DNA from 3 places in the Streptomyces sp. NPDC012474 genome. Region 1 is predicted to be linked to each of the others. Evidence: riboswitches for the same ligand, from Rfam matches in the RefSeq annotation. Region 1 holds a riboswitch; each other region holds the start of a gene.

Region 1 (7,705 bases):
TGCAGACGACTTCGCCGACCGGGCCAGCCGTACACAGGAGCGCATCGACCTCAAGGCCCAGCAGGCGGCCGAGAAGAAGCGCGCGGCGGAGGAAGCGGCCCGCAAGGAGCGGCTGCGCCCCAAGTTCGCGCTGCCGGTCGCCCGGCACGGACTCAGCGCCTACTACGGCCAGTCCGGCATCAACTGGATGTCCCTCCACACCGGCATCGATTTCCCCGTCTCGTACGGCACGACCGTGATGGCCGCGACCGACGGCACCGTGCGCACCCAGTGGAACAGCGCGTACGGCAACATGATGATCGTGACCGCCAAGGACGGCACGGAGACGTGGTACTGCCACCTCTCCACCTACACGGTCCCCTCGGGTACGACCGTGAAGGCGGGCGATCCGATCGCCCGCTCGGGCAACTCCGGCAACTCCACCGGTCCTCACCTGCACTTCGAGGTGCGCCCGGCCGGCGGCTCGGCGATCGACCCGCTGCCGTGGCTGCGCAGCCACGGCATCGACCCGGCGTAACGTCCCGGCAGCCCCCGCCGGTCCGACGACAGGGCTCCGAACCAAGTCCGGCAGGCCCTTCGCACCCTGGGCGTTGATACCGGTCAGCCGGCAGGTGGCCGCTGCCCGAGGCGAGACGTCGGATCCCTCACGAACTGTGCGTAACAGAACCCCAGGCGCGGACACGGCCAAGAAGGGCCTAGGAGTCTGCGAGCCACGCCAGTAGGCGGCCCTGCGACCAGCAGCGGCCGACGGCCTCGGCGCGCAGAGCCGACTGGCCGAACACCGCCAGGCCGATGATGCTGTGGCCGGAGGCGCGGCGGTCGCCGAGTGTCGGTATCGCCGGCGCGACTCCGACCCCCTCCGCTGACACCCACGCCACGGTCCGGCCGGCCGCCGCCTCGTCGAGGCGGTGCAGGAAGCGCAGGCGGCGCTCGAGCGGGAAGCGCGACAGCGCCCACGTCGTGGTGACGACAGGCAGAGCGTCGGCGGGCACACGGGCGAAAGCCTCGGGCAGCACCTCGACGGCGTCACCTCGCAGCAGCAGCGGAGGGACTGTCGCCGACAACGCCATCTCCGCGTCGAGCCTTGCGGCCTGCTCCGGATGACCGGACGCGTCCGGCCACAGGCAGGCGCGCAACCATCGGGCGTGGTCAGCGTCGGTCACGTCGACCGGATCGAGGTCGATGCCGACCCGGGCGACGACCTCGGGCAGGGCCCGGGTCGGGACGGGCCGGTCTCCCACGGTCGAAGACGTCATCTGCACGGGAGATGACGGGTCTCCCAGCGATTGTCCGTTGCTGTACGTGATGCCGACGCGATCGACATTGAGGTTGAGTCCAGCCGAGCAGCCCACGTCGATCAGCCCCACCGCATGCGCGCCCACCCGGCGCGCAGCCTCGGCGATGGCCGGATACAGCACGGCGCAGCGTCCGGTCTCGTTGGTCCGCGTCTGCCGGTGCGCGGCGGTGGCCACGACGGAGTCGGTCATGCGCAGCAGCGTGTCGATCGCCGCGGCGGCGGCAGCGTCGCCGTCCGCGGCGGCATAGGCCGCGGCGAGTGCCGGGGCGCGTCCGGCGAGGGCGAGGTCGTGCAGCGCGGCAAGGATCAAGGCGGGGTGCCGCTTGCGCGCGGGCGCCGCCTCGATGGCACGCAGGGCCTCGTCGGATTCACTCAGGGCGACGGCGACACGCTCGTACAGCGGCGACCTTTCGGCGGCCTCGACCTCACCGAAGTGTCGGTACACCTGAGCGAGTGTGCGGGCTCTGCCCACGGGCAGGGCTCTTTCTGCGGTCGGCCTGGGCATCCGACGATCCTAGCCATCCGCAGGGAACCCCGTGAACGTCCTCCACGAGCCGGCAGACGAAGGGCGGTGACGGAATCCGCGCACGCCGACTTCGCGAAGCAGGATCCGGACTCAGCTGTTCGACGTCGTGGTCGCGCAGGGCGGTGACGACTTCCCGGGCCGTCCCGGGGGCTCATCTCACGGCACTACAGCTTCTCCACCGGCGCGTACCGCAGCAGCAGCCGCTTCGGCTTGGCCTCGCCGAAGTCGATCGTCGCCTCGGCGTTCCCGCCCGTGCCCTTGACCGCGACGACGGTTCCGAGCCCGAACTGGTCGTGTGTGACGCGGTCGCCGACCGCCAGTGCCACGACCGGCTTCTCGGCGCTGCGGCGCGTGGCGAAACCGGAGGCGCCCGAGGCCGACGAGCGCGAACGCGACGAGGACAGCGAGGCCGCCACCGCCGAGACCGGCCCGGAGGACGCGGGCGCGGTCGCCCCGGTCCGCTTCCACTCCACGTGAGCCGGCGGGATCTCCTCCAGGAACCGGGAGGGCGGGTTGTACGACGGCTGGCCCCAGGCGCTGCGCAGGGTTGACCGCGTCAGATACAGCCGCTCCCGCGCGCGGGTGATGCCGACGTAGGCCAGGCGCCGTTCCTCCTCCAGCTCCTTGGCCTGCCCGAGGGCGCGCATGTGCGGGAAGACGCCGTCCTCCATACCGGTCAGGAAGACGACCGGGAACTCCAGGCCCTTGGCGGTGTGCAGGGTCATCAGGGTGATGACGCCGTCGCCGTCCTCCTCGTCGGGGATCTGGTCGGAGTCGGCGACCAGCGCGACCTGCTCCAGGAAGTCCGAGAGGGTGGTCTGCTCGTCCTCGCCGCGCTCCTGCTCGAATTCCATGGCGACGGCGGCGAGTTCCTGGAGGTTCTCGATCCGGGTCTCGTCCTGCGGGTCGGTGGAGGCCTGCAGCTCGGCGAGGTATCCGGTGCGCTCCAGCACTGCTTCCAGAACCGTGGCCGGTCCGGCGCCGGACTCGACGACCGTGCGGAGGTCCTCCATCAGCGTGTTGAACCGCTTGACGGCGTTGGTGGAGCGCGCGGCCATGCCGTACGCCTCGTCGACGCGCTTGAGCGCCTGCGGGAAGCTGATCTTCTCCCGCTGGGACAGGGCGTCGATCATCGCCTCGGCCCGGTCGCCGATGCCCCGCTTGGGGACGTTGAGGATCCGGCGCAGCGGCACGGAGTCCTCCGGGTTGGCCAGGACGCGCAGGTAGGCCAGGACGTCCCGGACCTCCTTGCGCTCGTAGAAGCGGACGCCACCGACGACCTTGTAGGGCAGGCCGACGCGGATGAAGACCTCTTCGAAGACACGGGACTGGGCGTTGGTCCGGTAGAAGACGGCGACGTCGCCGGCCTTGGCCTCGCCGGCGTCCGTGAGGCGGTCTATCTCGTCGGCGACGAACTGCGCCTCGTCGTGCTCGGTGTCGGCGACGTAGCCGGTGATCCGGGCACCGGAGCCGGCCTTGGTCCACAGGTTCTTGGGACGGCGGGACTCGTTGCGCTCGATGACCGCGTTGGCGGCGCTGAGGATCGTCTGCGTGGAGCGGTAGTTCTGTTCGAGCAGGATGGTCGTCGCGTCCGGGTAGTCCTCCTCGAACTGGAGGATGTTGCGGATCGTCGCGCCGCGGAAGGCGTAGATCGACTGGTCGGCGTCGCCCACGACACACAGCTCGGCGGGCGGGACCTCGGCCTCGGGCGGCACGTCGACGGGGTGCTCGGACGTGCCGACCAGCTCGCGGACCAGGGCGTACTGGGCGTGGTTGGTGTCCTGGTACTCGTCGACCAGCACGTGCCGGAAGCGGCGGCGGTAGTGCTCGGCCACGTCCGGGAAGGCGCGCAGGAGATTGACCGTCGTCATGATCAGGTCGTCGAAGTCGAGGGCGTTCGCCTCGCGCAGCCGCGACTGGTACATGGCGTAGGCCTGGGCGAGGGTCTTCTCGAAGCCGTCGCCGGCCTGGGCGGCGAAGTCCTCCTCGTCGATCAGCTCGTTCTTCAGGTTGCTGATCTTGGCGCTGAAGGACTTCGGCGGGAAGCGCTTGGGGTCGAGGTCCAGGTCGCGGCAGACCAGGGCCATCAGGCGCTTGGAATCGGCGGCGTCGTAGATCGAGAAGCTCGACGTGAAGCCGAGCTTCTTGCTCTCGCGGCGGAGGATGCGCACGCACGCGCTGTGGAACGTCATGACCCACATGGCGTTCGCGCGCGGGCCGACGAGCTGCTCGACGCGTTCCTTCATCTCGCCGGCGGCCTTGTTGGTGAAGGTGATCGCGAGGATCTGGCCCGGGTGCACGCCGCGCTCGGCGAGCAGGTGGGCGATGCGGTGCGTGAGCACCCGGGTCTTGCCGGAACCGGCACCGGCCACGATGAGCAGGGGGGAGCCGGAGTGGACGACGGCGGCGCGCTGGTTGTCGTTCAGACCCTCCAGGAGCGCGGCGGTGTCCACCGGGGGGCGCGGGGCGCCGTCCCGGTAGTAGGCGTCCCGGTCCGGGGGTGCGTCGAACTTCCCGCCGAACAGATCGTCCGGAATCGGCTCCGGTACGTGATCGTCCTCGGGTGGCGGCGGGGGCTCGTCCGCGGGGCCCCGCTGGGCCTGGAGGTTCGCCAGGAAGCTGTCGTCAAAGAGGCTGCTCATCGCTCTCCGAGTCTAGGGCGCCCCACTGACAGCCCGCCGCCGCCCTGAGAACATCGCCGGGCGCCCGGGCCCCACCGACCGGCCGACGGCGCGTTGTCGCCCTCCATGACGGCTTGATCACGCCCCGCTACACACTTCGTAATTGCGGACAAAGCGTGACCAGGCCGCCCCGATCGTTCACTCTCGGCAACACTCATGACCAAGGTCACGAAAATGTATCGGGCATATCACCCATCAACCTTCACAGGGGCCACACGAGTTGGCTACCGTGCGACCAGGCCGCATGACCCCCACCGGCGAACGTCGCCGGGCCGCGCGGCCTCCGCCGAGTCCGGTGTGCCGCAGCGGCAGCCGGAGCCGGGGACCCAACCGTGAACCTGGGGTGAATCGGCCCGACTCCCTGTGCGGAGACGGCCGTAGGGCAAACCTTCCGAACCACCCGCCCGAACCCGACAGCTAACCCGGTAGGCGGAACATGGAAGGAGTCGCCTCCCTTGGCGTCGCACCGCAAGTCGCGTCCTACGGGTACGCGCGTGGCAGGCATACGGACCCCCGCCCTCGCAACGGCGGCCCTCACCTCCGTGGCCCTGCTGTCCCAGTCGGCCAACGCCGCCCCCGAGGCCGACGACAAGCCCAGCCTGGAGGAAGTCGAGAAGAAGGTCGACGACCTGTACCGCCAGGCGGGGTCGGCGACCGAGAAGTACAACGCGGCCAAGGAGAAGACGGCGAAGGAGCGCAAGCGCGCCGACGCCCTCATCGACGACGTCGCGAAGCGCACCCAGAAGCTCAACGAGGCGCGCGAGCAGCTGGGGTCCTTCGCCTCCGCCCAGTACCGCACCGGTGCCGCCGCCCCGGACACGGCGACGTTCCTGCTCGCGGACACCCCGCAGGACTACTTCGACCAGACCCAGCTGATGGACCGGATGACCGGTCGTCAGAAGGTCGCGGTCGACGACTACGTCACGCAGCAGTCCGAGACGATGAAGAAGCGCCAGGAGGCCACCGAGAGCCTCGAGACGCTCACCGAGTCGCAGGGCGCCCTGAAGACCGCCAAGGCGACCGTCCAGCGCAAGCTCGCCGACGCGCGCGAGCTGATGTCGAAGCTGACCGCCGAGGAGAAGGCCCGGCTCGCGGCGATCGAGAAGGAGAAGCGCGAGGAGGCCGCCCGCAAGGCCGACGAGCTCGCCCGGCAGCAGGCCGCCGCCCAGCAGCAGGCGCAGGACGAGGCCGCTCGGCAGCAGGACAGCGGATCCTCGTCGTCGGGTTCGGCGGGCTCCGGCTCGTCCTCTGCGACGGCCCCGGCCGACTCCTCTTACGCCACCAAGGCCGACAAGGCGCTCGCCTTCGCCCGTGCCCAGATCGGCAAGCCGTACGTGTGGGGCGCCGTCGGCCCCGGCTCCTACGACTGCTCCGGCCTCACCCAGGCCGCGTGGAAGGCCGCGGGCGTCACCCTGCCGCGCACCACCTACGACCAGGTGAACGCCGGCACCACGGTCCCGCTCTCCCAGGCCCGTCCCGGTGACCTGGTCTTCTTCTACGACGACGTCACCCACGTCGGGATCTACATCGGCAACGGCATGATGATCCACGCCCCGAAGCCCGGCACGTACGTGCGCGAGGAGTCGGTCTACTACGACGGCGAGTCGGCCATCCACAGCGTGGTGCGGCCGGCCTGAGAGGCCTCGTCACACTTCTTGAGAGGCAACACCTTTGAGGGGCACGCGCGCGTGCCCCTCTCTGAACGAGTGCGGCGCTCTCTAGCATCGGCGCTATGTCCGGTCCCTCCCCGTTTGCCACCTGGTGGTCGACGTATGCGCTGGCGACCGGCATCGTGTCGGTCGGTCTCGACTCAGCGGGGTACGAAACCCTTTCCCGCATCGCCCTCGCCCTGGCCTGCGCGGCCTGGCTGGCGGCGGCCACGGGTCTCGTCCAGCGGGCACACGGCGGATGGCGGGCGGAGACGCCGGCCGCGCTCACGGCCGTGGCGGCGACCGCCGTCCTGGGTACCGGCTTCTCCGCGGCGGGCCGGCAGTCCCTCGCCGAGGCACTGCTGGCTCTCGCGATGCTGCTCTGGGCGGTACTGCTCACCGCGGAGGCCGGGGGGCGGCGCGGCACGGTGTTCCTGCGCTGTGTGGCCACCCAGGGGCTCGCGGTGCTCGGCGCCACGCTCGCCGCGGCCGACACGTCGCCCTGGCTCGCCCACGCGGCCCTGGTGCTGTTCTGGCTGGGCCTCGCGCTCTACGGCTTCGCCCTCTTCCGCTTCCAGCCCCGGCAGGTGGAGGAGGGGCGCGGCGACCACTGGCTCGCGGCCGGCGCCCTCGCCGTCTCCGCACTGGCGGGGGCGAAACTCCTCAGCGCCGACAGCGCGCGCCTGTATCTGTGGAACGAGGAGAACGCCGACGCGCTGCGCACGACGGCCGTCACGCTGCTCGTGCTCGCGCTGATCGCCTGCGTCGCCCTGCTCCTCGCCGAGCTCTTCTGGCCCCGCCACCACTACGACGCGCGGCGCTGGGCGACCGTGTTCGCCGCGGTCGTGACGGCCGCGGCCGCCCTGGCGGTCGCCGCCGCCCTGGACGTCCCCTGGCTCGACGCCGCCGGGGAGGTGCTGCTGTGGATGGCGGTGGCGGCGTGGCTCGGGTGCACCGCCTGGGCGATCACCTCGGCCCGGACCGGCGCCCGGCGCTCCGGGGTCAGGTCCAGAGCACGGCGATGAAGATGTTCGCCGTGGTCAGCAGACCGACCAGGCCGAAGAGGCCCTTGTCCACCTTCTCGTCGTCCCGCTTCACGTACACCAGGCCGAGGATCACGATCAGCAGGGCCAGCTTCACGCCGATCTTGATGTTGTTCACGGACTGGTCGTCGGCCTGGTTGAGGCCGACCAGGATCACACCGGTGACCAGCATCGTGAGCGCGCCGTGCAGCATCGCGGGGGTGTAGCGGGCGCTGCCCTCGCCCATCGCCTTCATCTGGGTGAGGAAGCCGCCCAGGAGCGAGGCGATGCCGATGATGTGGAGGCCGACGAAGAGGTGGATGAGTACGTCCATGAGGCCGGAGCCTAATCAGGGTCCCGAGACCGCCCGACACCGGCCCAGTGATGCACATATGCACCCCATAGCACCCGATCACGGTCACTCGCTCACGATTCGGCGCATCGATCATCACGCTGAGTTAAGTCGACGGCGTCCAGGCCGGACCACGGTCGCATACGGTCACCGCCGGTCCTCTCAAGACACTTCCGCA
Region 2 (7,705 bases), on a different contig from region 1:
CGGCCCGGTACGCCGCCGCCAGTTCCGGATCCGAGGCCAGCCGCTCGGTCATCTCCTTCATCACGCCGTTGGCCTCCAGCGTGCCGATCGCCGAGGCGGCGCGCGGGCACGTCAGGTAGTACAGCGTGGGGAACGGCGTCCCGTCCGGCAGCCGCGGGGCCGTCTCGACGACGTCCGGCTGTCCGCACGGGCAGCGGTGGGCGATCGCGCGCAGACCGCGCGGGGGCCGGCCGAGCTGCTGCTTGAAGGCCTCGACGTCCGCGTCGGTGGGCTCGGTGCGCGGGGTGGTCGGCGGGGGCGTTTCCATGACTGTCTTCAGGCTGTCTTTCTCTGATCGCCGGCTGGGAGGTCAGGTCACTGGCCGGAGGCGTCGGACTTGTCGACGCCGTCCCAGACGTTGGAGTACCAAGGGCGGTCCGCCGCCCCCAGGTCGGTGCGCGACTGCTTCGCCGCGTGCGGGTCGATGACGATGAAGCCCGTCTCCCCCGGCATGACGTAGTGCAACCGCTTCCGGATCTGCTGCTCGGCGTACGCGTCGTCCTGCCAGCGCGCCTTCAGATCGCGCAGCCGTTCGACGCGCTCACGGGCCTGCCGCTGTTCGCGCTGGAGGTCGTCGATCTCCGCGCGCTGCGAGACGTACTCCCGCATCGGGTAGGCCAGGGCCACGATCAGCGAGCACATCACCAGCGCGAGCAGCGCCGCCCGGCCGGTCAGCCGCGAGCGGCGGGCCTGACGCTTGGTCTGGGAGCGGTAGACCCGGGCCGCGGTCTGCTCGCCGAGCAACCGGATCCTGGTCGCGGTGGAGAACCGGTCCCGGTCCTTCACGGCCATGTGTCCGCCTCCGCTCCACCGTCATACGCGCGTACGTCCCCGGACACGGTACGGGACCGGGTACGGGGACGTACGTACGACGCTGCCTCTTACGGGTCGGGCCTTTCGCGGTCAGCCCTTGAAGCGCGGGAACGCGCTGCGGCCGGCGTAGACCGCGGCGTCGTCGAGGATCTCCTCGATGCGCAGCAGCTGGTTGTACTTGGCGACGCGCTCGGAGCGGGCCGGGGCGCCGGTCTTGATCTGGCCGCAGTTGGTGGCGACGGCCAGGTCGGCGATCGTGACGTCCTCGGTCTCGCCGGAGCGGTGGGACATCATGCACTTGAAGCCGTTGCGCTGGGCCAGCTCGACGGCGTCCAGGGTCTCGGTCAGCGATCCGATCTGGTTGACCTTGACCAGGAGCGCGTTGGCCGCGCCCTCCTCGATGCCGCGGGCGAGGCGCTCGGGGTTGGTGACGAACAGGTCGTCACCGACGATCTGGACCTTGTCGCCGAGCTTGTCGGTCAGGGCCTTCCAGCCGTCCCAGTCGTCCTCGAACAGCGGGTCCTCGATGGAGACGAGCGGGTACGCGTCGACGAGCTCCGCGTAGTACTCGGTCATCTCGGCCGCCGAGCGCTCCTTGCCCTCGAAGGTGTAGACGCCGTCCTTGTAGAACTCGGACGCGGCGACGTCGAGCGCCAGGGCGATCTGCTCGCCGGGGGTGTAACCGGCTTCCTTCACGGCCTCGAGGATGAGGTCGAGGGCCTCGCGGTTGGAGCCGAGGTTCGGGGCGAAGCCGCCCTCGTCGCCGAGGCCGGTGGCCAGGCCCTTCGACTTCAGGACCTTCTTCAGCGTGTGGTAGACCTCGGCGCCCCAGCGCAGGGCCTCGGAGAAGGACTCCGCGCCGATCGGGGCGATCATGAACTCCTGGATGTCCACGTTGGAGTCGGCGTGCGAGCCGCCGTTCAGGATGTTCATCATCGGCACCGGAAGCAGGTGCGCGTTGGGGCCGCCCAGGTAGCGGAACAGCGGCAGGTCGCTGGCCTCGGAGGCGGCGTGGGCGACGGCGAGGGAGACGCCGAGGATGGCGTTGGCGCCGAGGGAGCCCTTGTTGTCGGTGGCGTCCAGGTCGAACATGGCCTGGTCGATCAGGCGCTGCTCGGTGGCGTCGTAGCCGACCAGCTCCGGACCGATCTGCTCGATGACCGCGAGGACGGCTTTCTCCACGCCCTTGCCGAGGTAGCGGTTCGAGTCGCCGTCGCGGAGCTCGATGGCCTCGAAGGCGCCCGTGGAGGCGCCGGACGGGACGGCGGCACGACCCGTGCTGCCGTCGTCGAGGCCGACCTCGACCTCGACCGTGGGGTTGCCTCGGGAGTCCAGGATTTCCCGGGCTACGACGACGTCGATGGACGGCACGAGCATCTCCTTCTTATGTGACGCGGGTACGCGGGTCGCGTGGACCCGGCGAGGTGCGGGCCGTGGTGGCTCGCGACATGAGCCTAACCGGCTCCGGCCGATCGGCCACCGGGTCGCCCACCCCATGGACAGAACCGAGAGCAAATTGTTTCCGAACGGAACAAAGCCGGTTCGCGAAGTCGGGCAGAAAAAACCCCGCTCCGGCGCGTACGGGGGATGACGCACCGGAGCGGGGAGCCCGTGGCCCTGGGCGGGCCGGTTGGGCCGCTGCCTACTTCAGGTGCAGCTGCTGGCCCACGTAGATGAGGTTGGCATCGTCGATGATGTCCTTGTTCAGCTGGTACAGCTTCTCCCAGCCGCCCTTGACCTTCTGGTCCGCGGCGATCGAGCTGAGGGTGTCGCCCTTGACGACCTTGTACTCGCCGTCGCCCTTCTTGACCTTCTTGCCGGTCGGGGTGGTGACGGTCTTCTTGGCGGCCGGACGCTCGTCGGAGCGGGAGGCGGGCTGCTGCTCGCTCTGGCGGGTCTCGGTGCTCTGCTGGCTCTGCGAGGAGCTGCCGGAGTCGTCGGCGGAGCCGCCGCCGGTGTAGCCGGCGCTCGACAGGCCCTTGCCGCAGACCGGCCAGGCGCCCTTGCCCTGGCCCGCGAGGACCTTCTCGGCGATCTCGATCTGCTGGGCCTTGGTGGCCTGGTCGGCGGTGGAGGCGTACTTGCTGCCCCCGTAGCCGGACCAGGTGGAGGCGGAGAACTGCAGACCGCCGTAGTAGCCGTTGCCGGTGTTGATGGACCAGTTGCCGCCGGACTCGCACTGGGCGACGGCGTCCCACTCGGAGGCGGTGGCGGCGGAAGCGTTGCCGGCCGCCATCAGCGGGGCGGCGACGGCGGCACCGGTGACACCGGCGATGGCGATGACCCGAGAGGCCTTGGACGGACGGCGGTGCGTGCCCTTGCCGGAAAACAGCATGGAGAGATCCCCTCACCGACGCCTGCGAGGTGAGCTGTCGGGTTCGGGCCGGTTGAGTTGCCCGGCCGCGCCCCTCCCGGGACACGGCTTCACCCCAAGCCCTTCCGGCACAACCGGCCGGTCGGGCACTTACCTTGGGTCCCCCGCTCCTGCCTACGGCGCTTGACGCGACGACTGTTCCCGTACGGCCGCTGGCAGGATTCGGCGTTGCGGCAGCCGGGGCTCGCGGTGACGAGCGGTCACGACCGTAGACACGCGATCCACGGAATTTCAAAGACGATCAGGGCTTCTGAGATCTATCTCTCACCGGGCTTATACGGGACATTCGGCGCGAAAGGTGACGTGAACTCACCCGGTTTCGCGGTGAGTTCGTCCCCCGTTTCCGCACTGCCCGAACAGCTACCTCTCGTCCGCTTCGCCCTCGACCGTGAGCGCCTGACCGGGGTGGATGAGGTTCGGGTCGGTGCCGACCGCGTTCTCGTTGCCCTCGTAGAGCGCGTGCCATCCGCCGCTGACCCGAAGGGCGTCGGCGATGGACCAGAGACTGTCGCCGACACCCACGATGTAGGCACCTTCGGACGCGTAGCCGGAACTCTCGTCGGCGGACCCGGAGTGACGCCCCGTGGACTTCTCCGTACGGTCACCCTCGGGCGCGCGGGTTTCCTCCGCGCTGGGACCGCGATGGCGGCCGGAGCCGGTGCCGGACGACGCCGAGGAGTCGTCACCCTGCCGCGAGTCGCCCGACTTGCCGTCCTCGGAGGTGGCCGACGGAGAGCCCTCGGGCTGCCGGTCCTGCGACGAGCCCTCGGATTCGGGCGACTTGTCGCTCTTGGCGGTTTCGTCCTTCGAAGGCGACGACGCCTCGGGCGACGGAGATGAAGAAGGACCCTCAGAAGGGGATGAACCCAGCGAATCGAGCAATCCGGGTGAGTCCACCTCGCCGGATGATTCGGACGAGCCGGATGATTCCGATCCCTTGCCCTGCTCGAGCCCCGAGAGCAGCCCGCAGGTACGCCACGCGCCGACCCCCTGGCCGGCGAGGATTCTCTCGGCCACGGCTATCTGCTGGGAGCGGCTGGCCAGATCGGCGCTCGCGGCGTAGTCGAGGCCGCCGTGCTTCTCCCAGTCCTCCTGGGACAACTGCAGGCCGCCGTAGTAGCCGTTGCCGCTGTTCTGGCTCCAGGCGCCGCCGGTCTCGCAGTCCGCGACCCGGTCCCAGGTCGTGCCGTCGGCCGCGCTGGCACCGGATGCCCCGAGGAGCGGGATCGCGATGGCGGAGCCGGTCACTCCGGCCGCCACGAGGAGAGCCGGAGCCTGGCGGGGGCGGCGGTGCCGACCGTTCCCGGAGAGCATACGGAGACCTTTCGCGAGACAGCAGTGACCGAGGCGGCGTGATTCCCCGCCGCGTTGATGGGTGAACGTATCGGCAGTCGATCACTTGTCACAAGTTCATGCCGCGCAGATCACGTGAAGATCACAGGTCTGATGTTTCGTCACTTCCGGAAGGCGCGAACTCCACCGGCAGGGTGCGCAGCCCTCGCATGATGAGGCCGCCACGCCATCTGAGCTCGGCCGGATCCGCCGCGAGCCGGAGGTCCGGGAGGCGGGTCAGGAGCGTGGCGAGCGCGGTCTGGCCCTCCAGCCGGGCGAGCGGCGCTCCGAGGCAGTAGTGGATGCCGTGGCCGTACCCGAGGTGCTGGTTGTCGCGGCGGGAGAGGTCCAGCGCGTCCGGATCGGCGAACCGCTCCGGGTCGCGGTCCGCGGCGGCCAGGACCACCAGGACGGGGTCGCCCGCCTCGATGCGCTGCCCGGCGAGGGTGAGCGGCTGCGTGGCGAAGCGCCAGGTGGCGAGTTCGACGGGGCCGTCGTAGCGCAGGAGTTCCTCGACGCCGGTCTCCAGGAGGCCGGTCTCCCCGGCGGCGAGGGACGCCTGGAGCCGTGCGCGCTGCCCGGGGTGGGTGAGCAGGGCGTAGGTGCCGTTGCCGATCAGGTTCACGGTGGTCTCGAAACCGGCGAACAGCAGGATGAAAGCCATGGCCGCCACCTCGTTCTCGGTGAGGTGCTCGCCATGGTCGGAGGCGCGGATGAGACCGGAGATGAGGTCCTCGCCGGGAGCGGGCTCGGCGGGAAGCACCTCGCGCTTGCGGTGGATGAGGTCGGCGAGGTAGCCGCGCATCTTCTTCACGGACCGCGCCACACCGCCCCGGGGCCCGCCCTGGTGGCGGATCATCATGCCCGCCCAGTCGCGGAAGTCGTCCTGGTCCTCCCGCGGGACGCCGAGCAGGTCGCAGATGGCGTAGATGGGGAGCGGGAAGGCGAACTCGTGGATCAGGTCGGCGGATCCCTTCCGCGCGAACCCGTCGATGAGGGTGTCGGTGAGCTCCTGTACCCGTGGCGCGAACTCGGCGACCCGGCGCGGGGTGAACGCCCTGGACACCAGCCGGCGCAGCCGGGTGTGGTCCGGCGGGTCGATGTTGAGCAGATGCGTCATCAGCTCGGCCTTGCGCTCCCCCGGGATCCCGGTCTTGCCCTTGGCGTGCGCCGGTTCGTCGTGATGCGCGGGGTTCTTGGAGAGCCGGCTGTCGGCAAGTGCCTGCTTGGCATCGGCGTAGCGCGTGACCAGCCAGGCCTCCACACCGCTGGGGAGCCGCGTCCGGTGGACGGGGCTGTGCTCGCGGAGCCAGGCGTAGGCCGGGTAGGGGTCGCTCGCGAACTCCCAGGTGAAGAGGTCGGGAGCGGTCGCGGGTGTGCTGGGCTGGGGCTGGCTCTGGGGCTGGTCGGTCACGTCTCGACCGTATCCGGCTTATGGGAGCGCGCTTGCCTCCGTTTCGGCTGGGCTCGGGTCCGCTGCCATCGTTCCGGCTTCCGGCTTCCGGCTTCCGGCTCCGGCTTCGGCTTCCGGCTCCGGCTTTCGACTTCAGCTTCCGCGTCCGGCCTCCGACGTCAGACGATCGACGTCTGGCTTCCGACATCCGGCCTCCGGCTCCGGATTCCGACGTCCGGCTCCGGCTCTGGCTGCCGGCCTCCGGATTCCGACGTCCGGCTCCGGCTCTGGCTCCGGCTGCCGGGTTCCGGCGCCGGCTTCCGACATCCGGCCTCCGAGAGCCCCGTCTCCTCCCCCGGCCGCTCAGCCCTCGGCATTCCTGATCGCGTCCCGGTAGGCGCGGGCCGCCGCTCTCAGTGCCGCCTCCGGGTCGACGCCCTCCGACTCGGCGCGGACCGCCAGGGCCAGGAGCTCGTAGCCGATGCCTCCGGCGGGTGGGAGCGGTACGTCCAGGTTCGCCGTGCGGGCGCGGGAGGCCAGCTTGGCGGCGAGGGCCAGGCCGGGCTGGCCGAGGGGTATGCCCTCGGTGATCGAGGTCCGCTGCTTCTCGACCGCCTTGGTGCGCAGCCAGTGCTCCTTGACCTCCTCGGGGGTCGTGGCCGTCGCGTCACCGAAGACGTGCGGGTGGCGGTGGATCAGCTTGGCGACGATGCCGCCGGCCACGTCGTCGATGGAGAAGGGTGTCTCCCCTTCCTCCGGGCGGGCTTCTTCGGCGATGCGGGCGTGGAACACGACCTGGAGCAGGACGTCGCCGAGCTCCTCGCGCAGTTCGTCGCGGTCGCCCTCCTCGATCGCCTCGACGAGTTCGTACGCCTCCTCGATGCCGTACTTGGCCAGGCCCTGGTGGGTCTGCTGGGAAGACCAGGGGCACTCGGCGCGGATGCGGTCCATGACCTGGACGAGGTCGAGGAGACGCGCGCCCGGGAGGTCGTAGGAGGCGGGCAGCAGCTCCAGCTGGGGCATGGCGATACGGCCGGTTCCGGCCAGGCGGGCCAGGCCGTCCGTCAGGGCCGGTTCGCCCTCGCCCGTCGCCACCACGACCACCGTGCGGCCGCCGGAGCAGGCGTCGACCAGTTCCTGCGCGGTGGGGGACGCCTCGTCGACCTGTATCCCCGCCTCACGCAGATACGGCAGCTGCGGATGGGCTCCGTCCGCGCACAGCACCCGGTCCGCCGCGTGCAGTGCCTGCCAGGCGGGCCAGGAGAGCAGGCCGGGCGCGACGCGGTGGCTGGTGGTGAGCAGGACGATGCGGCCGGGGGCGGCGGCCGCGTCGGGAGCGGTCCGCTCGGGGCCCGGGGTGGCTTCGGGGCTGTTGGCGTTCACGGTTCGAAGCTATCCCACGCCGCCGACAGCACCCGAAGTTATCCACAGGGCCTGGATGTGGACGGGCTGAAGGGCCCGACGGGTGCGCCGAACCGCAGGGGCCCTACATGCCCTGCTGGTTCTGTGCCGACGTGACGTCCCGCACCCACGGCGTCTTGGCGTCCGCGCGGCTGCTCTTCTGGACGTCCCAGGTGCCGTAGCGGGGGTTGAGGTCGATGTTCAGGTCCTTGGAGGCGTCGGAGAGGGCCTTCCAGAACTCGGGGCGGCCGGTGTCCGTGCCGAGCTTCTCGGCGAGCTTCTGGGCCTCCAGCTGGAGGCGGAGGTTCTCGTCGAGGCGCTGCGGAGGGATGCCGTACTGCTGGAGCCAGGTC
Region 3 (7,705 bases), on a different contig from region 1:
GTTCGCGCACCCGCTGTTCACGGTCCTCACCGGCATCGGCTTCGGCGTCTCCGCGCTCTCGGCGGACCGCCGGCTTCTGCGCCGCGTCGCGTTCCCGCTCGGCGGGCTGCTCCTCGCGATGGGCATGCACGCGATGTGGAACGGCTCGTCGGCGTTCGGCGAGTACGGGTTCTTCGCCGTGTACGCGGCGTTCATGGTGCCCATCTTCGGGCTGCTGACGTGGCTGGTGATCTGGACCCGGCAGCGGGAGCTGAAGACCGTACGGGCGGAGCTGCCCGCCTACGCCTCGGCCGGCTGGCTGACCCCTGCCGAGCCGTACGCGCTCGGCTCGATGCGGGCCCGGCGGATCGCCCGCCAGCACGCCCGCCGTCACGTGGGCAGGGCGGCGGCGCGGGAGGTGGCGCGGTACGAGGCGTACGCGACGTCCCTGGCGTTCCTGCGGCACCGGGCCCGGCGTGGCCGCGCCGGGCCCGGCTTCGCCGTACGGGAGCGGGAACTGCTCGGCGAACTGTGGCGGCGCCGGGAGGTGGCCCGACCCGCGCTGGACCACGCGGCGCGGATCACCGCCCCTCCGGTCCCGGTGTCGGCCCCGCCCTGGCCGGTGTACGGGGTGTACGGGTACGACCCACAGCCGACGCCGTACCCCGCGTACAACCCGTACCGCTCCTAGGGGTCCTTTCACCATGCCCGTCCGGGTCGGACGCTCATGGTGAAAGGCCGCCCTCTTAGCTGCCTGTCGTGTCCATCAGGCCGAAGCCTGCGTGAGCCGCCCGATCTCGGTCTCCGACAGCGTCAGCTCGCCGACGCCGGTCAGTGCGGGCAGCTGCTCCACCGTCCGCGCGGAGGCGATCGGCGCCACCACCGTCGGCTGGGCGGCGAGCCAGGCCAGAGCCACGGTGGCCACGGGCGCGTCGTGCGCCGCGGCGATGTCGTCGAGGGCGGCGAGCACCCGTCGCCCCCGCTCGGTCTCCAGGTGCTTGGCCGCGCTCCCCGCCCGCGCGCTCTCGACCGCCGCACCGGCCCGGTACTTGCCCGTGAGGAAGCCGGACGCGAGGGCGAAGTACGGCACGGCGGCCAGGCCGGCCCGCTCGGCGAGATCCTGGAGCTCACCCTCGTAGGTGTCGCGGGATACCAGGTTGTAGTGGGGCTGAAGGGCTACGTACCGGGCGAGCCCTTCGCGGTCGGAGAACTCCAGGGACGCCCGCAGCCGCTCGGCGGAGATGTTGGAGGCGGCGATGTGCCGCACCTTGCCGGCCTTCACGAGGGTGTCGAGCGCGCCGATGATCTCCTCGACGGGCACGTCGGGCTGATCGAAGTGCGTGTAGTACAGGTCGATGTAGTCGGTGCCGAGGCGCCGCAGGGAGGCGTCGGCGGCTGCCGTGATGGTGGCGGCGGACAGGCCGCGGAACTCGGGGTGCTGGCTGACCTTGGTGGCGACGACGACGTCCGCCCGGTTGCCGCGGGACTTCAGCCACTTGCCGAGCACGGTCTCGGACTCACCGCCCTGGTTGCCCTCGACCCAGGCCGAGTAGGAGTCGGCGGTGTCTACGAAGTTGCCGCCGGCGGCGGTGTAGGCGTCGAGGACGGCGAACGACTGGGCCTCGTCGGCGGTCCAGCCGAAGACGTTGCCGCCGAGGGCGAGCGGGAAGACGTCGAGGCCGGAAGGGCCGAGCTTGCGCAGAGAAGTCATACCGCACGTCAACGCCCGTACCGAAGCGGCCCATTCCACGGGGGACGCAAAGACCCTGTGAACACTCCTGCCGCGGCACGACGTTCCGGCACGCGCTCCGGCCCTGCCGTGCACGCCCCGGACATGAGGCGGCCCTGACGTCGGGGGGTCGTCGTCAGGGCCGCCGGTGCTTCAACGGGTGGGTACGGCTTACGGGTTCAGTCCCTTGCCCCGCAGCCACGCCATCGGGTCGATGCCGCTCGTGGAGCCGCCGGAGTGGACCTCCAGGTGAAGGTGGGCCCCGGTGACGTTGCCGGTGGCGCCCACACGGCCGATGACCTCGCCCGTGCTGACCTTCTGGCCGACGCTGACGCCGATGGAGGACTGGTGCGCGTACCAGATCTCGGTGCCGTCATCGAGGGTGAGGACGGTCTTGTAGCCGTACGAGCCGTTCCAGCCGGCCTCGGTGATGGTGCCGCTGTGCACGGCCTTGATCGGCGTGCCCGTGGGGGCGGCGAAGTCCAGGCCCGTGTGGTAGCCGGAGGACCAGTAGGCGCCGGCCTGGCCGAAGCTGGAGGTGATGGTGTACGAGGAGGTCGGCAGGGTGAACTGCTTGGCCAGGGCGGCGAGACGCTCGGCCTCGGCCTTCTTCCTGGCCTCCTCCTCCGCCTTCTTCTTGGCCTCGGCGGCCTTGTCCTTGGCTTCCTTCTCCGCCTTGGCGACCGCTTCCGCGGCGGCCTTCTGGGCGGCGGCCGCGGCGTCCTCGGCGGCCTTGGTCTCGATCTGGTCCTGCTGGTGCTCGACCTGGGCCATGATCCGGGCGCGCAGTGCCTCGCCGGCACCGGCGCCGGAGGTGCCCTTGGTCTGCTCGGTGGCGGCCGCGGCGGTGCCGAGGCTGCTGAGCGGAGTGGCGGAACCTTCGGGGGTGTCGTCGTCCGAGATGAGGGAACCCACCGAGGGCAGGTCCGGGACGGAGATGGACACCGGGGGCTTGCCGGTCTGGGCGCTGGCCATGCCGCCGGCACCCACGGCGGCTATGACGCCGACGCCCAGGACGGTGGAGCTGCGGGCGAGGCCTCCGCCGCGCTGCTTGGTGACACGATGCCGGCCACGGACGGGACGGATGGACTCCTCGGTGGGGTTCCACTCCTGGAACGGGCCCTCTTCGGTGGGCTGATTGCCGTAGCCGAAGGTGTCGGTGTCGCGCTTCGGCGCGAGCGGGGCCGCGGGGGCAGGCCGGTTGGACGCCACGTGGGCGTGCTCCTTTCCTTCCTTCTCGCCTACCGGGTTAGCTGACGGGTTCGGAGCAGGAAGGTCTCCTACGCGCGTATACCGGCCGTGCTTCCACGGTGGTATACGCCCGATTCACCCCAAGTGGTGGTTCCCCGGTTCCCTTTCGGGATTCGGCGCGTGCGCACGGAGCCGCCTTCTGTGACGGCTGGGACGACCGCGCTGCGTTATCGAACGTTAATAGACGCGCGAGGGGTATTCCAGCGATTCCGCTTGATCATTAACCTTTTTCGCGCGGACTTACCTGCCATGACCGGAGTAAATCGGGCGAGTTGACCGCTTCGCAAGTGACTGAGGAGTTTTGACGGGGCGTCAGTTCCCGCGCGGAACGGGGTGGTTCACTCACCGAGCGTAATGGGGTACGGGGGAAATGACCGAGGGCCGGAATCCTTTTTGGATTCCGGCCCTCGGCCTTCAGTAGCGGGGACAGGATTTGAACCTGCGACCTCTGGGTTATGAGCCCAGCGAGCTACCGAGCTGCTCCACCCCGCGTCGTTGTGTCTCCAGTGTACGCCATCCGCGGGACCACTCGTGCACACCCACCGATCGGCCCGTGCTCAGCCCGGTAGGTGGTGGTTCGGGGCCTTGGCCCGCTCCTCGTGCTCGGGGAGGACGACGACCTCCACTCCCCCGGCTGCCAGGACGCCGCTGCCGTCGGCGTCCGTCACGAAGGTGCCGGGCTCACGCCAGGCCGTGACCACGCGCCGTACGCCGGCGTCGAGGATCAGCCGGGCGCAGGGTGCGGGGCGGGAGGCGCGGCGGGCGCACGGCTCCAGGCTGCTGTACACCGTCGCGCCGGGCAGGCGCGGGTCGGCGGGGTCGAGCTTCGCCAGGGCCGCCTCCTCGGCGTGCACGACCGGGTCGCCCGCCTCGCGGGAGTGGCCGCGGGCCAGTTCCGTGCCGTCGGCCGCGACCACGACGGCCCCCACGCTGAACGCCGTGTCCGACGGCGGGCAGCGGTCGGCCAGTTCGCAGGCCAGGGCCAGCCAGTGGTGGTCGGCGGCGGCGGGCAGGGCGCCGGTGCCCGGCGCGGTCGGCTCGTAGCGCATGAGGACCACGTCCTCGATCCGCCGCGACTCCAGCAGCCGGAGCCGGCCGCCCTGGTAGCCGCCGGGGCCGAAGAGGCGGGGCGCCCCCGGGTCGCCCACGAAGAGGGGTGCGAGGACCAGCTGGAGTTCGTCGGCCAGGCCCTGGGTGAGGAGCTGGGTGTGGATCAGGCCGCCGCCCTCGACCATGAGCCGCCGCACGCCCCGGACGTCGTGCAGGTGTGTGAGCAGCCGCCGCCAGTCGAGGTCGGCGCCGAGCGGGACGACATCGGTGGCGAGGCCGAGGGCGCGGGCGCGTTCGGCGCCCCGGTCCGTCGTGTAGAGGACCTTCTCGCCGCCGGTGTGCCAGAAGCGGGCGTCCGGGTCGAGGTCGCCGGAGCCGCTGACCGTGACCTTCAGGGGGTACTCCGGTTTTCCGGCGGCCCGGCGGGCGGCCCGGCGTTCCTCCGAGTTCACCAGGAGCCGCGGGTTGTCCGCGCGGACGGTGCCGGCGCCGATCAGGATGGCGTCGACACCGGCCCGGACCTCGTCGACCCGGTCGAAGTCGGCCGGGCTCGACAGGAGCAGGCGGTCGGGTCCGGTGTCGTCCAAGTAGCCGTCGAGGGAGACGGCGGCGGACAGCAGGACGTACGGGTGAGGCATCGACGCTCCGCGGCTGGTCGGGACGGCGGGACCGACAGGGCCCCAAGGCGGGCTTGGTTCAAGTTTTAAACAAACCTACACTGGGGGCATGACGACTCGCTGGCTCACCCCCGAGGAGCAACGCGCCTGGCGCGCCTACGTCGCCGCCTCGCTGCTCCTGGAGGACGCGATCGACCGGCAGCTCCAGCAGGACGCCGGCATGCCGCACCTGTACTACTCCATCCTGTCCGTCCTGTCGGAGTCCCCGGAGCGGCGGTTGCGGATGACCGATCTCGCCGAGCGGCTGAAGATCACACGCAGCCGGCTGACGTACGCGGTGACGCGGCTGGAGAAGGACGGCCTGCTGCGGCGCGAGGCCTGCCGGTACGACAAGCGGGGCAGCATCGCCGCGCTGACGGACGAGGGGTTCACCGTGCTGGAACGGGCGGCGCCCGGGCATGTCGACACCGTGCGGAGCTTCCTGTTCGACCGGCTCAGCGAGGAGCAGGTGGGGCAGCTGGAGGAGATCACCGCGGCGATCGCCCAGGGCCTCCAGGAGGACGGGACGAGGACGGCGGCGGACGACGTGCCGTGGCGCCGGAGGTCTTCACCGTCCTGTTCGTGACGCGCGTCACACCGGACAGGATTCTCGCCCCTCTCATTGCTTCAAATTTGAAGCACGAGTAGGGTTCGGGATGTGCATCTGCTTCAAATCTAAAGCAGTGCGACTGTTTCAAATCTTAAGCAGTACGGCTGTGCAGCCGAACAGGAAACGGACCCGGAGGCCCCGCATGCCCGACACCCCCGCCGTCATCGCCACCCCGCGCTCCCGCGTCCGGGTCCCGCTGCGCTTCTACGACGGCTACGAGGCCGACGCCGAGCTCGTCACCTTCCACGGGCTGGCCGACGGCCAGGAGCACGTGGCCGTGATCCTCGGCGAGCCCGGCCCGGTCCCGCTGGTGCGGCTGCACTCCGAGTGCCTGACCGGGGACGTGTTCGGCTCCGCCCGCTGCGACTGCGGCCCGCAGCTGCGCGAGGCGGTCGAGAGCATCGCCGAGCGCGGCGGCGTACTCCTGTACCTCCGCCAGGAGGGCCGCGGGATCGGCCTCTACAACAAGCTCGACGCGTACGCCCTTCAGGACGAGGGGCTCGACACGTACGAGGCGAACGCGGCGCTGGGACTGCCGGAGGACGCCCGCGACTACACGGCCGCGGCCCAGATGCTCCGGGCCCTCGGCATCGGCGAACTGGACCTGCTCTCCAACAACCCCGACAAGGCGAGTCAGTTGCGGTCCCTGGGCGTCGGTGTCCGGGACCGGATCCCCACCGGGGTCTTCACCACCGCACACAACGTCCGCTACCTGCGCGCCAAGGTCCTCGAGACCCAGCACACGCTGCCGCTCGCCGCGCTGACGGAGCTCAGCGCCGGCTGAGTCGCCCCCGGTCAGGCCGTGGACCGAACCGGGCTGCTTGCCCTTCGGTTCATCGGGTACAGCCTTGGGAAGAGGGCGACCTCTTCAGTACCCGGAGCTTTATGGAAGTGACCGTTTCGTGACCGATCTCGGCGGCCCCGGCGACCACCGGGCGAGGCGACCGGGCGATGGCCCGGAGACCGTCGCATCGCAGATCGCCGATGCCGTGGAGAACCTGACGGCGCTGTGGTCGGTCGCCGCGCAGGAGGCGTCCCTGCGCCTCTCCCTGCACCAGCTGCGGGCGCTGCGCACCGTGCAGGCGGCGCCGGGTCTGAATCTGACGGCCCTGGCGGACGGCCTGGCCATCGGCCTCCCCACCGCCAGCCGCCTCTGCGACCGCCTGGCGGCGGCCGGCCTGCTGGAACGCGCCCAGCACCCCGACACCCGCCGCGAAGTGCAACTGTGGCTCACGCCACACGGGCAGCGCGTCCTGTGCGACGTCGCCGACCGCCGCGCCCAGGCCCTGACCGCAGCGCTGGCGGCCATGCAACCGGCCGAACGGGCAGCCCTGAGCAGAGGATTGCGAGGCTTCCTGACGGCCCGGGCCACGCTGCCGCCCGACACCGACAGGCCCGAGAGCCGGTGAGGCACCGGCCAGGCCATGCTGAACAGCCCGGACGGGCAGACGCCCTCGCCCGACAGGGCGGGTCAGGCGGGTCGGCGGGGCAGCAGGTCAGCAGGTCAGCAGGTCAGCAGGTCAGCAGGTCAGCAGGTCAGCGTCAGCCCGGGTGGACAGGCGGGACACCGGTCAGCCGGATTGGACGGACGGCCGCACAGGCCAACCCAAGCGAGGCGCACGGGCGGCCCCGGGAGCGGACTGATCCGACCACGCCTGGCAGCCCCGGAGGCGGACTGACCCCACCACGCCAGGCAGCCCCGGAGGCGGACAAACCATCGGTCACCCCGAGCGAAGCGAAAACCACCGGCCGATCCGAGCCAGGCGGAGGTCACAGGCAGCCGATCCGAGCCAGGCAGAGGTCACAGGCAGCCGAACCAAGCCGCCAGACGATCACACCAGCCGAACCGACCTAAGCGAAAACCACCGGCCGCTCCAAGCCAGACAGACGGTCACAGGCAGCCGAACCAAGCCGACAGACGATCACAGCTGCCGATCCGAGCGAAGCGGACACGGCACCCCGTGCGCAGATGCCCTCAGGCTCCCGAGCCGTGGCGGCTCACGCCGCCGGCGGTCAGGACCGCCACGCACGTGTCGTCCCGCGTCGGCCGGGCCGCGCTCCCCGCGTCCCGGAGCACCACCGCGGCCGCCACCGCCGGGTCGCAGCCGGGCAGTACGCCGTCGTCGGGCGGCGTCCAGCGGCTCGGCAGGCCGTCGCTGTGGAGGACGAGCAGGCTGTCCGCATGCCAGGGAAGACGCTGCACGGGCACGGACGTCGGCGCCTGTGCGCCCACGATGCCCGGGTGGGACAGCAGCGGCTTCCACGCGCCGTCGCTCCGCAGCCGGGCGCCGACGTTGCCGATCCCGGCGAAGCTCAACTGCTCTTCCCACAAATTCAGTTGGGCAACGGCGACGGCCGCACCCCGGGTGGGACGCAGGGTCCGGCCCAGCCTCCGCAGGATCTCGGCGGGCGGCAGCTCCGCCAAGCCGC

Evidence for each region. A riboswitch is a leader RNA that binds a small molecule or an ion and turns the genes downstream of it on or off. The one in region 1 is predicted to bind cyclic di-AMP.
Region 2: another riboswitch for cyclic di-AMP. It lies ahead of ACFY9S_RS33145 (transglycosylase family protein); the one in region 1 lies ahead of ACFY9S_RS09900 (NlpC/P60 family protein).
Region 3: another riboswitch for cyclic di-AMP. It lies ahead of ACFY9S_RS07995 (peptidoglycan DD-metalloendopeptidase family protein); the one in region 1 lies ahead of ACFY9S_RS09900 (NlpC/P60 family protein).

The regions. Positions count from the first base shown of each region.
Region 1 is NZ_JBIBEP010000003.1:364,384-372,088, reverse strand. Features, by position in the region: gene ACFY9S_RS09915 (peptidoglycan DD-metalloendopeptidase family protein) at 1-517, shown strand, start outside; gene ACFY9S_RS09910 (DUF2332 family protein) at 696-1,742, opposite strand; gene pcrA (DNA helicase PcrA) at 1,988-4,465, opposite strand; cyclic di-AMP (ydaO/yuaA leader) riboswitch at 4,779-4,951, shown strand; gene ACFY9S_RS09900 (NlpC/P60 family protein) at 4,960-6,141, shown strand; gene ACFY9S_RS09895 (hypothetical protein) at 6,237-7,178, shown strand; gene ACFY9S_RS09890 (hypothetical protein) at 7,156-7,509, opposite strand.
Region 2 is NZ_JBIBEP010000020.1:46,266-53,970, forward strand. Features, by position in the region: gene ACFY9S_RS33130 (DUF501 domain-containing protein) at 1-307, opposite strand, end outside; gene ACFY9S_RS33135 (septum formation initiator family protein) at 355-831, opposite strand; gene eno (phosphopyruvate hydratase) at 943-2,223, opposite strand; gene ACFY9S_RS33145 (transglycosylase family protein) at 2,495-3,187, opposite strand; cyclic di-AMP (ydaO/yuaA leader) riboswitch at 3,192-3,358, opposite strand; gene ACFY9S_RS33150 (transglycosylase family protein) at 3,587-4,540, opposite strand; gene ACFY9S_RS33155 (cytochrome P450) at 4,662-5,972, opposite strand; gene ACFY9S_RS33160 (nucleoside triphosphate pyrophosphohydrolase) at 6,315-7,334, opposite strand; gene ACFY9S_RS33165 (SurA N-terminal domain-containing protein) at 7,438-7,705, opposite strand, start outside.
Region 3 is NZ_JBIBEP010000002.1:668,566-676,270, reverse strand. Features, by position in the region: gene ACFY9S_RS08005 (PrsW family glutamic-type intramembrane protease) at 1-670, shown strand, start outside; gene ACFY9S_RS08000 (aldo/keto reductase) at 746-1,690, opposite strand; gene ACFY9S_RS07995 (peptidoglycan DD-metalloendopeptidase family protein) at 1,880-2,920, opposite strand; cyclic di-AMP (ydaO/yuaA leader) riboswitch at 2,932-3,088, opposite strand; tRNA gene ACFY9S_RS07990 (tRNA-Met) at 3,378-3,451, opposite strand; gene ACFY9S_RS07985 (dihydrofolate reductase family protein) at 3,517-4,647, opposite strand; gene ACFY9S_RS07980 (MarR family transcriptional regulator) at 4,736-5,251, shown strand; gene ribA (GTP cyclohydrolase II RibA) at 5,418-6,059, shown strand; gene ACFY9S_RS07970 (MarR family transcriptional regulator) at 6,178-6,684, shown strand; gene ACFY9S_RS07965 (SpoIIE family protein phosphatase) at 7,251-7,705, opposite strand, start outside.